3 regions of the Streptomyces sp. NPDC059917 genome follow, and region 2 is predicted to be linked to each of the others. Evidence: riboswitches for the same ligand, from Rfam matches in the RefSeq annotation. Region 2 holds a riboswitch; each other region holds the start of a gene.
The links. A riboswitch is a leader RNA that binds a small molecule or an ion and turns the genes downstream of it on or off. The one in region 2 is predicted to bind thiamine pyrophosphate.
Positions count from the first base shown of each region.

Region 1 (3,265 bases), on a different contig from region 2:
CACGTCGTCGAGCACGCCGAGCGATCCGATGATCACGCCTGCCAGCAACAGGCCGCTCATGTCGATGTGCGGGTAGAGCCCGTGGATCAGTCCGGTGTTGTCATCGGTGTTGCCGCTGAGGAAGGCCCAGCCGATGAACACCGAACCCAACAGCCCGATCAGCAGCAGCGAGGCCAGGGTCCCGAGCACGGCGACCGAGGTCCTGGCGGTCAGGCCGTGGCACATGTAGAGCGCGATCAGCATGATCGCGCTGGCGCCGACCACCCCCACGACCAGCGGATTCGAACCCTGGAGGATGGCGGGCAGGATGAAGAGCGTCAGCACGGAGAAGCTGACCGCGAGGGCGATCAGCGCGAACAGCCCGCGCAGTCGGCCGACCACGACCACGGCGATGGCGAAGATCCCGGCCAGCAGTGCCAGCGGGAGCTTGCGGTTCACGTCGATCACGGAGTACTGCAGGTCGCGCGGAGCGGCCGGTGCGTACGCCACCACGATCCCCTGACCTGTCTCCAACTGCCGTGGTGCGCCCGGCTGGACGATCTCGACGAAGCGGTGTCCCCGGTCGGGCCCGGTGCCGATCTCGACCGTGGCCTTCTTGCAGTCGCCGGACGGGGCGGCCTTGCCCTTGGGGGCGGAAGGGCCACTGGACGGCGGGACCTGCGCGGCGTTGACGGACTTGCAGTCGACCAGCTCGATCGACACGACCTTGCCCTGCTGGGTCTGTCGGTCGAAGCCGACTCCGGTGCGCTCGTGCGCGGGGGCGCCGCCCGGCCACAGGACGATCATGCCGACGAGGACGGCGGCGGCGAAGGGGATCAGGACCGCCGCGATGACCTTGCGCAAGTGCTTCGAGACGGGGGCGGCCGGGCCGTGGCTGTGGGAGTGCGAGTGCCCGTGGGACGCGCCCGCGGACGGTCCGTGCGAGGACCCGTGGGGAGGGTGGGCGTGGCCCGAGTGATCCGAGTGATCCGTGGGCTCGGTGGGGGGCTGCGGCGAGGACGTCACCGAGTGATCATCGCAAGAGATGAGGGGGCCCACTGTTCAGCACGCCAAGGATGACGCTAGCGTGGGGGCACCTTTGCACAACGCGGGAGCTCGGAGCACCGGGCTGAGAGGGCGCTGATCACCGTACGTGGACACGTACGGGAGGAGGCTGCGCCGACCGCCGAACCTGTTACCGGGTAATGCCGGCGTAGGGAGATAGGTCTCATGACCATTCAGGACGCACACACGCCTGCCGTCAGCCAGGACAGCAACGGCCAGGAAGAGCGCCAGCCTGGCTGGCACAAGGGGTACGTTGCGGGCTCCCGCCCGGACCTCCGCGTGCCGGTTCGCCAGGTGCACCTCACCAACGGCAAGGACGTGACGCTCTACGACACGTCCGGCCCGTACACCGACCCGCAGATCGAGACCGACGTCCGCCGGGGCCTCGCGCCGCTGCGCGAGAACTGGATCATCAGCCGCGGTGACACCGAGGAGTACGCGGGTCGCCCCGCGCGCCCCGAGGACGACGGCATCAAGCACACCTCGCCCCGCGGCGGACTCAAGAACCTCGACGCGGTCTTCCCGGGTCGCCCGCGGCTGCCCCGTCGGGGCCGCGACGGCCAGGCCGTGACCCAGCTCGCGTACGCCCGCCGCGGTGAGATCACCCCGGAGATGGAGTACGTCGCGATCCGCGAGAACGTCTCCCCCGAGGTCGTCCGCGAGGAGATCGCGGCGGGTCGTGCCGTCCTCCCCGCGAATGTGAACCACCCCGAGATCGAGCCGATGATCATCGGCAAGCGCTTCCTGGTGAAGGTCAACGCCAACATCGGGAACTCGGCCGTCACCTCCTCCATCGAGGAGGAGGTGGACAAGATGACCTGGGCCACCAAGTGGGGCGCCGACACGGTCATGGATCTCTCCACCGGCCGCAACATCCACACCACCCGCGAATGGGTGCTGCGCAACTCCCCCGTCCCGATCGGCACCGTTCCGCTCTACCAGGCGCTGGAGAAGGTCGACGGGCGGGCCGAGGACCTGACCTGGGAGATCTACAAGGACACGGTCATCGAGCAGGCCGAGCAGGGCGTCGACTACATGACCGTCCACGCGGGCGTGCTGCTGCCGTACGTGCCGCTGACCGCGCGCCGCAAGACGGGGATCGTGTCCCGCGGCGGCTCGATCATGGCCGCCTGGTGCCTCGCGCACCACAAGGAGAACTTCCTCTACACGAACTTCGAGGAACTCTGCGACATCCTGGCCACCTACGACGTCACGTACTCGCTGGGTGACGGCCTGCGCCCCGGTTCCATCGCGGACGCCAACGACGCGGCGCAGTTCGCGGAGCTGAAGACGCTGGGCGAGCTGAACACGATCGCCAAGCGCCACAACGTGCAGACCATGATCGAGGGCCCGGGCCATGTCCCGATGCACAAGATCAAGGAGAACATCGACCTCCAGCAGGAGATCTGCGAGGAGGCCCCGTTCTACACCCTGGGCCCGCTGACCACGGACGTCGCCCCCGCCTACGACCACATCACCTCGGGCATCGGCGCCGCGATGATCGCCTGGTGGGGCACCGCGATGCTCTGCTACGTGACGCCCAAGGAGCACCTGGGCCTGCCCAACCGCGATGACGTCAAGACCGGAGTCATCACCTACAAGATCGCCGCGCACGCGGCCGACCTGGCCAAGGGGCACCCCGGCGCACAGGAGTGGGACGACGCGCTGTCCGACGCGCGTTTCGAGTTCCGCTGGGAGGACCAGTTCAACCTGGCCCTCGACCCCGACACGGCGCGGGAGTTCCACGACGAGACCCTGCCGGCCGAGCCGGCGAAGACCGCGCACTTCTGCTCCATGTGCGGTCCGAAGTTCTGCTCGATGAAGATCTCCCAGGACATCCGCCGCGAACACGGCGGGGACCTGAAGGCCGACGAGATCCAGGCGGGCATGGCGGAGAAGTCCGCCGAGTTCGCGGCCGCGGGCAACCGCGTCTACCTGCCGCTGGCCGACTGACGCCGGCGCCCTTCGCGTCGCCTCCGGGGGCCGTCCCCCTCGGGAGCGACGCAGGGCGAGGGCAGTGGGTCGCCGCCGTGAGCGCTGTTTCACGTGAAACAGCGCTCCGTCGACCCTGCCCGCCTCACTCCGGCTCGTGCTCCGGGCCGCCGAAGTCGGGGCTTGTGAAGTCCGGCGGCGTGTAGCCGGGGCGGGGGCCCTGCCCACCCGTACCGCCAGGGCTGGTGAAATCGGGCGGGGTGTAGCCGAGCTGGGGGATGCGCCGGGG
Region 1 covers NZ_JBHWLC010000007.1:76,238-79,502, reverse strand. Annotated here, with positions in the region: gene ACFWAR_RS06380 (YibE/F family protein) at 1-1,038, opposite strand, end outside; TPP riboswitch at 1,078-1,216, shown strand; gene thiC (phosphomethylpyrimidine synthase ThiC) at 1,210-2,997, shown strand; gene ACFWAR_RS06370 (hypothetical protein) at 3,122-3,265, opposite strand, start outside.
Region 1: it holds a riboswitch for thiamine pyrophosphate, as region 2 does, so the genes downstream of both, thiC (phosphomethylpyrimidine synthase ThiC) here and ACFWAR_RS22690 (thiamine ABC transporter substrate binding subunit) in region 2, are expected to answer to the same signal.

Region 2 (3,265 bases):
TCAGCGCCACGCTGGGCGATCTCGGCGAGTCGATGATCAAGCGGGACCTCGGCATCAAGGACATGGGAACGCTGCTGCCGGGGCACGGCGGGATCATGGACCGGCTGGACTCGCTGCTGCCGACCGCGCCCGTGGTGTGGCTGCTGCTGGCGGCCTTCGTCGGCACGGGCTGACCCCCCGCGGGGACCGGGAGGAGTCCGTCCGAGAGGGGCGGAACCCCCCGGGCGGTTACCCTTGAAAGGCGCGCTGCTTCTTGCGGTGCGCCTTTCGTCTTTACCGAGGAGTACCTGCCATGGCCCGCCCTGTTCCGGGAGAGCTCACTTTCGTCGCCCCTCGCGGAGCCAAGAAGCCCCCGCGGCACCTGGCCGACCTCACCCCCGAGGAGCGGCGCGAGGCCGTGGCCGCGATCGGTGAGAAGCCGTTCCGGGCCAAGCAGCTGTCGCAGCACTACTTCGCCCGGTACAACCACGACCCGGCGCAGTGGACGGACATTCCGGCGGCCTCCCGCGAGAAGCTCCGCGAGGAGCTGCTCCCCGACCTGATGTCGGTCATCCGGCACATCTCGTGCGACGACGACACCACCCGCAAGACGCTGTGGAAGCTGCACGACGGCACGCTGGTCGAGTCCGTCCTGATGCGCTACCCCGAGCGGGTCACCATGTGCATCTCCTCGCAGGCGGGCTGCGGCATGAACTGCCCGTTCTGCGCCACCGGCCAGGCGGGGCTGGACCGCAACCTCTCCACCGCGGAGATCGTGCACCAGATCGTCGACGGCATGCGCGCCCTGCGCGACGGCGAGGTGCCCGGCGGCCCGGCGCGCCTGTCGAACATCGTCTTCATGGGCATGGGCGAGCCGCTGGCCAACTACAACCGCGTGGTCGGCGCGATCCGTCGGCTGACCGACCCGGAGCCCGACGGCCTCGGCCTGTCGCAGCGCGGCATCACGGTCTCCACGGTCGGCCTGGTTCCGGCCATGCTGCGCTTCGCCGACGAGGGCTTCAAGTGCCGTCTGGCCGTCTCGCTGCACGCGCCCGACGACGAGCTGCGCGACACCCTGGTGCCGGTGAACACCCGCTGGAACGTGCGCGAGGTGCTGGACGCGGCCTGGGAGTACGCCGACAAGTCCGGCCGCCGGATCTCCATCGAGTACGCGTTGATCCGTGACATCAACGACCAGGCCTGGCGCGGCGACCGGCTGGGCCGGCTGCTCAAGGGCAAGCGCGTGCACGTCAACCTGATCCCGCTGAACCCGACCCCGGGCTCCAAGTGGACCGCCTCGCGCCCCGAGGACGAGCGGGCCTTCGTCCAGGCCATCGCGAACCACGGCGTACCGGTGACCGTCCGGGACACGCGCGGCCAGGAGATCGACGGCGCCTGCGGCCAGCTCGCCGCTTCGGAGCGCTAGCGCCGGATTCCGGATTTCCTCCCGGAGCGGGGCCGCGGGGTACCCTGTGGCCGAAACCAACTGCATATTCCGACAGGGGAGCGCCACAGCGCTGAGAGTGCGGTAACCGTCACCGCAGACCCTCTGAACCTCGCCCGGGTCATTCCGGGTAGGAAGTTCGGTCACCACTCAAGCTGTTGCGCCCTGCCCGGCGACCGCTCTCGCGTCCACGTGGCGCGAGGCGCTGGGCAGGGCCGCGTCTTCTCCTGGACATCCCAGGAGGAAGCATTCAATGAGCACCACCAAGAAGATCGCGGGCAGCGCGCTCGTCGTCGCGCTGGGCGTGAGCACCCTCGCCGCCTGCGGCGGCGAGTCCAAGCCGGCGGCGGAGACGAAGACGATCACCCTCGTCAGCCACGACTCCTTCAACGTGACCCCGGCGGTCCTGAAGGAGTTCGAGCAGCAGAGCGGCTACACCGTCAAGGTGCTCAAGAGCGGCGACGCGGGCGCCGCCCTCAACCAGGAGATCCTGACGAAGGGCTCGCCGCGCGGCGACGTCTTCTTCGGCATCGACAACACCCTGCTCTCGCGCGGGCTCGACAGCGGCATCTTCACCCCGTACGAGGCCAAGGGCCTGGCCGGGGTCGGCGCCCAGTACCAGCTCGACAAGGAGCACCGGGTCACCCCGGTCGACTCCGGCGACATCTGCGTCAACTACGACAAGGCGTACTTCGCCGACAAGAAGCTCGCCCCGCCGCAGACGCTGGACGACCTGGTCAAGCCGGAGTACAAGAACCTGCTGGTCACCGAGAACGCGGCGACCTCCTCGCCCGGCCTCGGTTTCCTCCTGGCCTCCGTCGGCAAGTACGGCGACGACGGCTGGAAGGCCTACTGGACCAAGCTCAAGGCGAACGGCGTCGAGGTCGTCGACTCGTGGGAGGCGGCGTACAACGAGCGGTTCTCCGGCTCCGCCGGCGGCAAGAAGGCCAAGGGCGACCGCCCGCTGGTGGTCTCCTACGCGTCCAGCCCGCCGGTCGAGGTGCTGTACGCCGAGCCGCAGCCGGCCGAGGCTCCCACCGGGGTCGCCACCGGCACCTGCTTCCGGCAGGTCGAGTTCGCGGGCCTGCTCAAGGGCGCGAAGAACGAGGCGGGCGGCAAGGCCCTGATCGACTTCCTGGTGAGCAAGAAGTTCCAGGAGGACATGCCGCTCCAGATGTTCGTGAACCCGGTGGTCAAGGACGCGAAGCTGCCGGACCTCTTCACCAAGCACGGCGTGGTCGTCGAGAAGCCGGAGACGGTCGCGCCCGACGCCATCGCGAAGAACCGTGAGCAGTGGGTCAAGGCATGGTCCTCGCTCGTCGTGAAGTAAGCGGCGCGAAGGAGTCGGGCGGTCGTGGTGCGGCTCGCCCTGATGGCCCTGCCCCTCGCCTTCTTCGGCCTGTTCTTCGCCTACCCGGTCGCCGCGATCGTGGGCCGCGGTCTGCGGGGCGACGACGGCTGGCGGTTCGGCCGGATCGGCGAGGTCCTCGCCCGGCCCGACATCGCCGACGTGCTGTGGTTCACCACCTGGCAGGCGCTGGCCTCGACCGCGCTGACGCTGCTGGTCGCACTGCCCGGGGCCTACGTCTTCGCCCGCTTCGAGTTCCCCGGCAAACAGCTGCTGCGGGCGGTCGTCACCGTTCCCTTCGTGCTGCCCACCGTGGTCGTCGGCACCGCCTTCCTGGCCCTGGTCGGACGCGGCGGGATGCTGGACGAGCTGTGGGGCGTACGGCTGGACACCACCGTCTGGGCGATCCTGCTCGCCCACGTCTTCTTCAACTACGCCGTGGTCGTCCGCACGGTCGGCGGCCTGTGGGCGCAGCTCGACCCGCGCCAGGAGGA
Region 2 covers NZ_JBHWLC010000039.1:73,758-77,022, reverse strand. Annotated here, with positions in the region: gene ACFWAR_RS22700 (phosphatidate cytidylyltransferase) at 1-173, shown strand, start outside; gene rlmN (23S rRNA (adenine(2503)-C(2))-methyltransferase RlmN) at 293-1,405, shown strand; TPP riboswitch at 1,470-1,578, shown strand; gene ACFWAR_RS22690 (thiamine ABC transporter substrate binding subunit) at 1,677-2,753, shown strand; gene ACFWAR_RS22685 (ABC transporter permease) at 2,796-3,265, shown strand, end outside.

Region 3 (3,265 bases), on a different contig from region 2:
GCCTTCCTTCACCATCTGTCGGACTTTGGTCACCTCGACGCCCAGCATCTCCGCGATGTCGGGGAGGTAGAGCCAGGCGGGGACGAGGGTTTCGATCTTTGCGTCAATCTCGGTCACGAGGACAAGCCTGCCATCCGGGGCTGACAGCCGGTAGTCGGGCGGGCCGGGCGGGGGCCCGCCCGGCCCCCCGGCGCGCTACAGCACCGCGGATTTGAGCGCGACGGTCGGGTCCGCCACCTTGTCCGGATCCACCAGTGCCCCGGACTCGATCAGCTTGCGGCCCTGCGCGAGGTCGCGCGGGCGGCCCACGGCGAGCACCGCCACCAGCGCCCCGGCCCGCAGCCAGCACACCGACCAGGTGGCGTCGGCCGGGTCCCCGCGCCACAGCGGGGCGTCGGCCCCGGCGTGGTGCCCGGCGTACTGGACGAAGCGGCCGAACTGCTCGGACCAGAAGTACGGGACGGGGTCGTAGACGGCGGCGGGCTCCCCCGCGAGCGCGGCCAGGACGTTGGCGGCGACCGTGCGCGGGCCCTGCAGCGCGTTGTCCCAGTGGTGGACGAGGAGTCGGGCCCCGTAGCGCGCGGACGGGAAGGAGGCGCAGTCCCCGACGGCGTACACGTCGGGGAGGGAGGTGCGCAGGTGGGCGTCGGCGGTGATCGAGCCGTCGCTCCCGCGTTCCACCCCGGTGCCCGCCAGCCAGCCGGTGGCGGGGCGGGCGCCGATGCCGACGACCACGGCGGCGGCGGGCAGCTCGCGGCCGTCGGCGAGGAGCACCCGGCCGGGGGCGCCGGCCTCGCCCGCTTCGATGCCGGCGACCTTGGCCCCGGTGATCAGGCGGGCCCCGGCCTGGGCGTACCAGTCGGCCATGGGGGCGGCTACCTCGGCGGGCAGGGCTCCGGCGAGGACCCGGTCGGCGGCCTCGACCACGGTGACGGCGCAGCCCGCCCCGCGGGCGGCCGTCGCGAACTCGGCGCCGATCCACCCGGCGCCGACCACCACGGCCTCGGGCGCCCCGGCCAGCACCGGCCGCAGCCTTTCGGCGTCGTCGAGGGTGCGCAGCAGGTGGACGCCGGGGACCCCCTCGGTGCCGGGCAGGGTGAGCGGCTCGGCGCCCGTGGCCAGGACCAGGACGCCGTAGGGGACGGCGCCCGCCGTGGTGTCGAGCGCGTGGTCGCCGGCGCGCAGGGCGGTGACCTCGACGCCGAGCCGCAGGTCGATGTCGAGGCCCTCGAAGTCCACGTCGAAGGCGGCGCCCTCGGCCTTGCCGAGGAGGACGGCCTTGGAGAGCGGGGGCCGGTCGTAGGGCTGGTGGGGTTCGGCGCCCAGCAGGGTCACCGGACCGGTGAAGCCCTGTTCCCGCAGGGCGACCGCGGTCTGCACCCCGGCCATCCCGGCGCCGACGATCACCACGGCGGGTGGGACCGCGGCGTCCGGGGCCGGGGCCGTCCGCTCCGGCGTCTGCTCGGTCTGCTCGTGCGTCTGCTCGTTCACGGCGCCCAGCCTAATCATCTGACGATCCGTCAGGAATAGGGAGGCAGCCTTACCGGGCCCCCTCGACGGGGTTAGTCTGGCCACCGTACCTATCGCGGGAGCCCGGCGGACCGGGCTGAGAGGGAGGCTGGACGGCCTCCGACCGTACGAACCTGATCCGGGTCATGCCGGCGAAGGGAGGGGCTGGACGCCCATGCATTCTTACGGAAATTCCGGCGGAGATTCCGGCCGGGGATGTGATGTCCTCGTCATCGGAGGCGGCATCATCGGCCTGGTCACCGCCTGGCGGGCGGCGCAGCGCGGACTGCGCACCGCCCTGGCCGATCCGGCGCCCGGCGGCGGCGCCGCCCAGGTCGCGGCCGGCATGCTCGCCGCCGTCACCGAGCTGCACTACGGCGAGGAGACCCTGCTCGGCCTGAACCTCGCCTCCGCCGAGCGCTACCCGACCTTCGCCGCGGAGCTCGCCGACGCGAGCGGCGGCCTGGACATCGGCTACCGCGCCTGCGGCACCCTCGCCGTCGCCCTCGACGCCGACGACCGGGTCCACCTGCGCGAGCTGCACGCCCTCCAGCGCCGCTGCGGCCTGGACGCGCAGTGGCTGACCGGCCGCGAGTGCCGCCGCCTGGAGCCGATGCTGGCGCCGGGCGTGCGCGGCGGGCTGCGCGTGGACGGCGACCACCAGGTCGACCCCCGGCGGCTCGCGGCCGCCCTGCTGGCCGCCTGCGAGCGGGCCGGCGTGCGCGTCCACCGGGCGGCCGCCACCCGGCTCACCGTCACCGCCGACCGGGCCGCCGGAGCGCTGCTCGACGACGGCACCGCGTTGGCCGCCGACCAGGTGGTGCTGGCCGCGGGCAGCCTCAGCGGCAGGCTGGCCGGCGTACCGCCGCGGGCGCTGCCCCCCGTACGACCGGTCAAGGGGCAGGTGCTGCGGCTCACCGTGCCGCCCGCCTACGCGCCCTTCCTGTCCCGGACCGTCCGGGCCGTGGTCCGCGGCAGCCACGTCTACCTGGTCCCGCGCGAGAACGGCGAGCTCGTCATCGGCGCCACCAGCGAGGAGCTGGGCTGGGACACCACCGTCACCGCGGGCGGGGTGTACGAGCTGCTGCGCGACGCCCACGAGCTGGTGCCCGGGATCACCGAGCTGCCGCTCACCGAGACCCGCGCGGGCCTGCGCCCCGGCTCCCCCGACAACGCCCCGCTGCTCGGCCCCACCGAACTGCCGGGGCTGCACCTGGCCACCGGGCACTACCGCAACGGCGTACTGCTCACCCCCGTCACCGGCGACGTGCTGGCCGACGTACTGACCACCGGCGAGCTGCCCGAGGTGGCCCGCCCCTTCAGCCCGCGCCGTTTCTCCGCCGTACGCGAGGAGTCCCCCGCATGACCGTCTCCGTCAACGGCGAGCCCCGCCAGTTCCCCGCGGGCACCACCCTCGACGCGGTCGTCGCCACCCTGACCGCCGCGCCCAAGGGGGTCGCCGCCGCACTCAACGAGACCGTGGTCCCGCGCGGCCAGTGGCCCGCCACCACGGTGGGCCACGGCGACCGCGTCGAGGTCCTCACCGCGGTCCAGGGAGGCTGAACCATGTCCCTCGACACCGCCACCGCCACCACGACCGACGACCCCTTCGTCCTGGGCGGCCGGACCTTCTCGTCCCGCCTGATCATGGGTACGGGCGGCGCGCCCAGCCTCGACGTCCTGGAACGGTCCCTGATCGCCTCCGGCACCGAGCTGACCACCGTCGCGATGCGGCGCCTGGACCCCACCGTCCAAG
Region 3 covers NZ_JBHWLC010000045.1:51,815-55,079, reverse strand. Annotated here, with positions in the region: gene ACFWAR_RS24725 (Rv2175c family DNA-binding protein) at 1-117, opposite strand, end outside; gene ACFWAR_RS24720 (NAD(P)/FAD-dependent oxidoreductase) at 196-1,509, opposite strand; TPP riboswitch at 1,576-1,687, shown strand; gene thiO (glycine oxidase ThiO) at 1,685-2,875, shown strand; gene thiS (sulfur carrier protein ThiS) at 2,872-3,072, shown strand; gene ACFWAR_RS24705 (thiazole synthase) at 3,076-3,265, shown strand, end outside.
Region 3: it holds a riboswitch for thiamine pyrophosphate, as region 2 does, so the genes downstream of both, thiO (glycine oxidase ThiO) here and ACFWAR_RS22690 (thiamine ABC transporter substrate binding subunit) in region 2, are expected to answer to the same signal.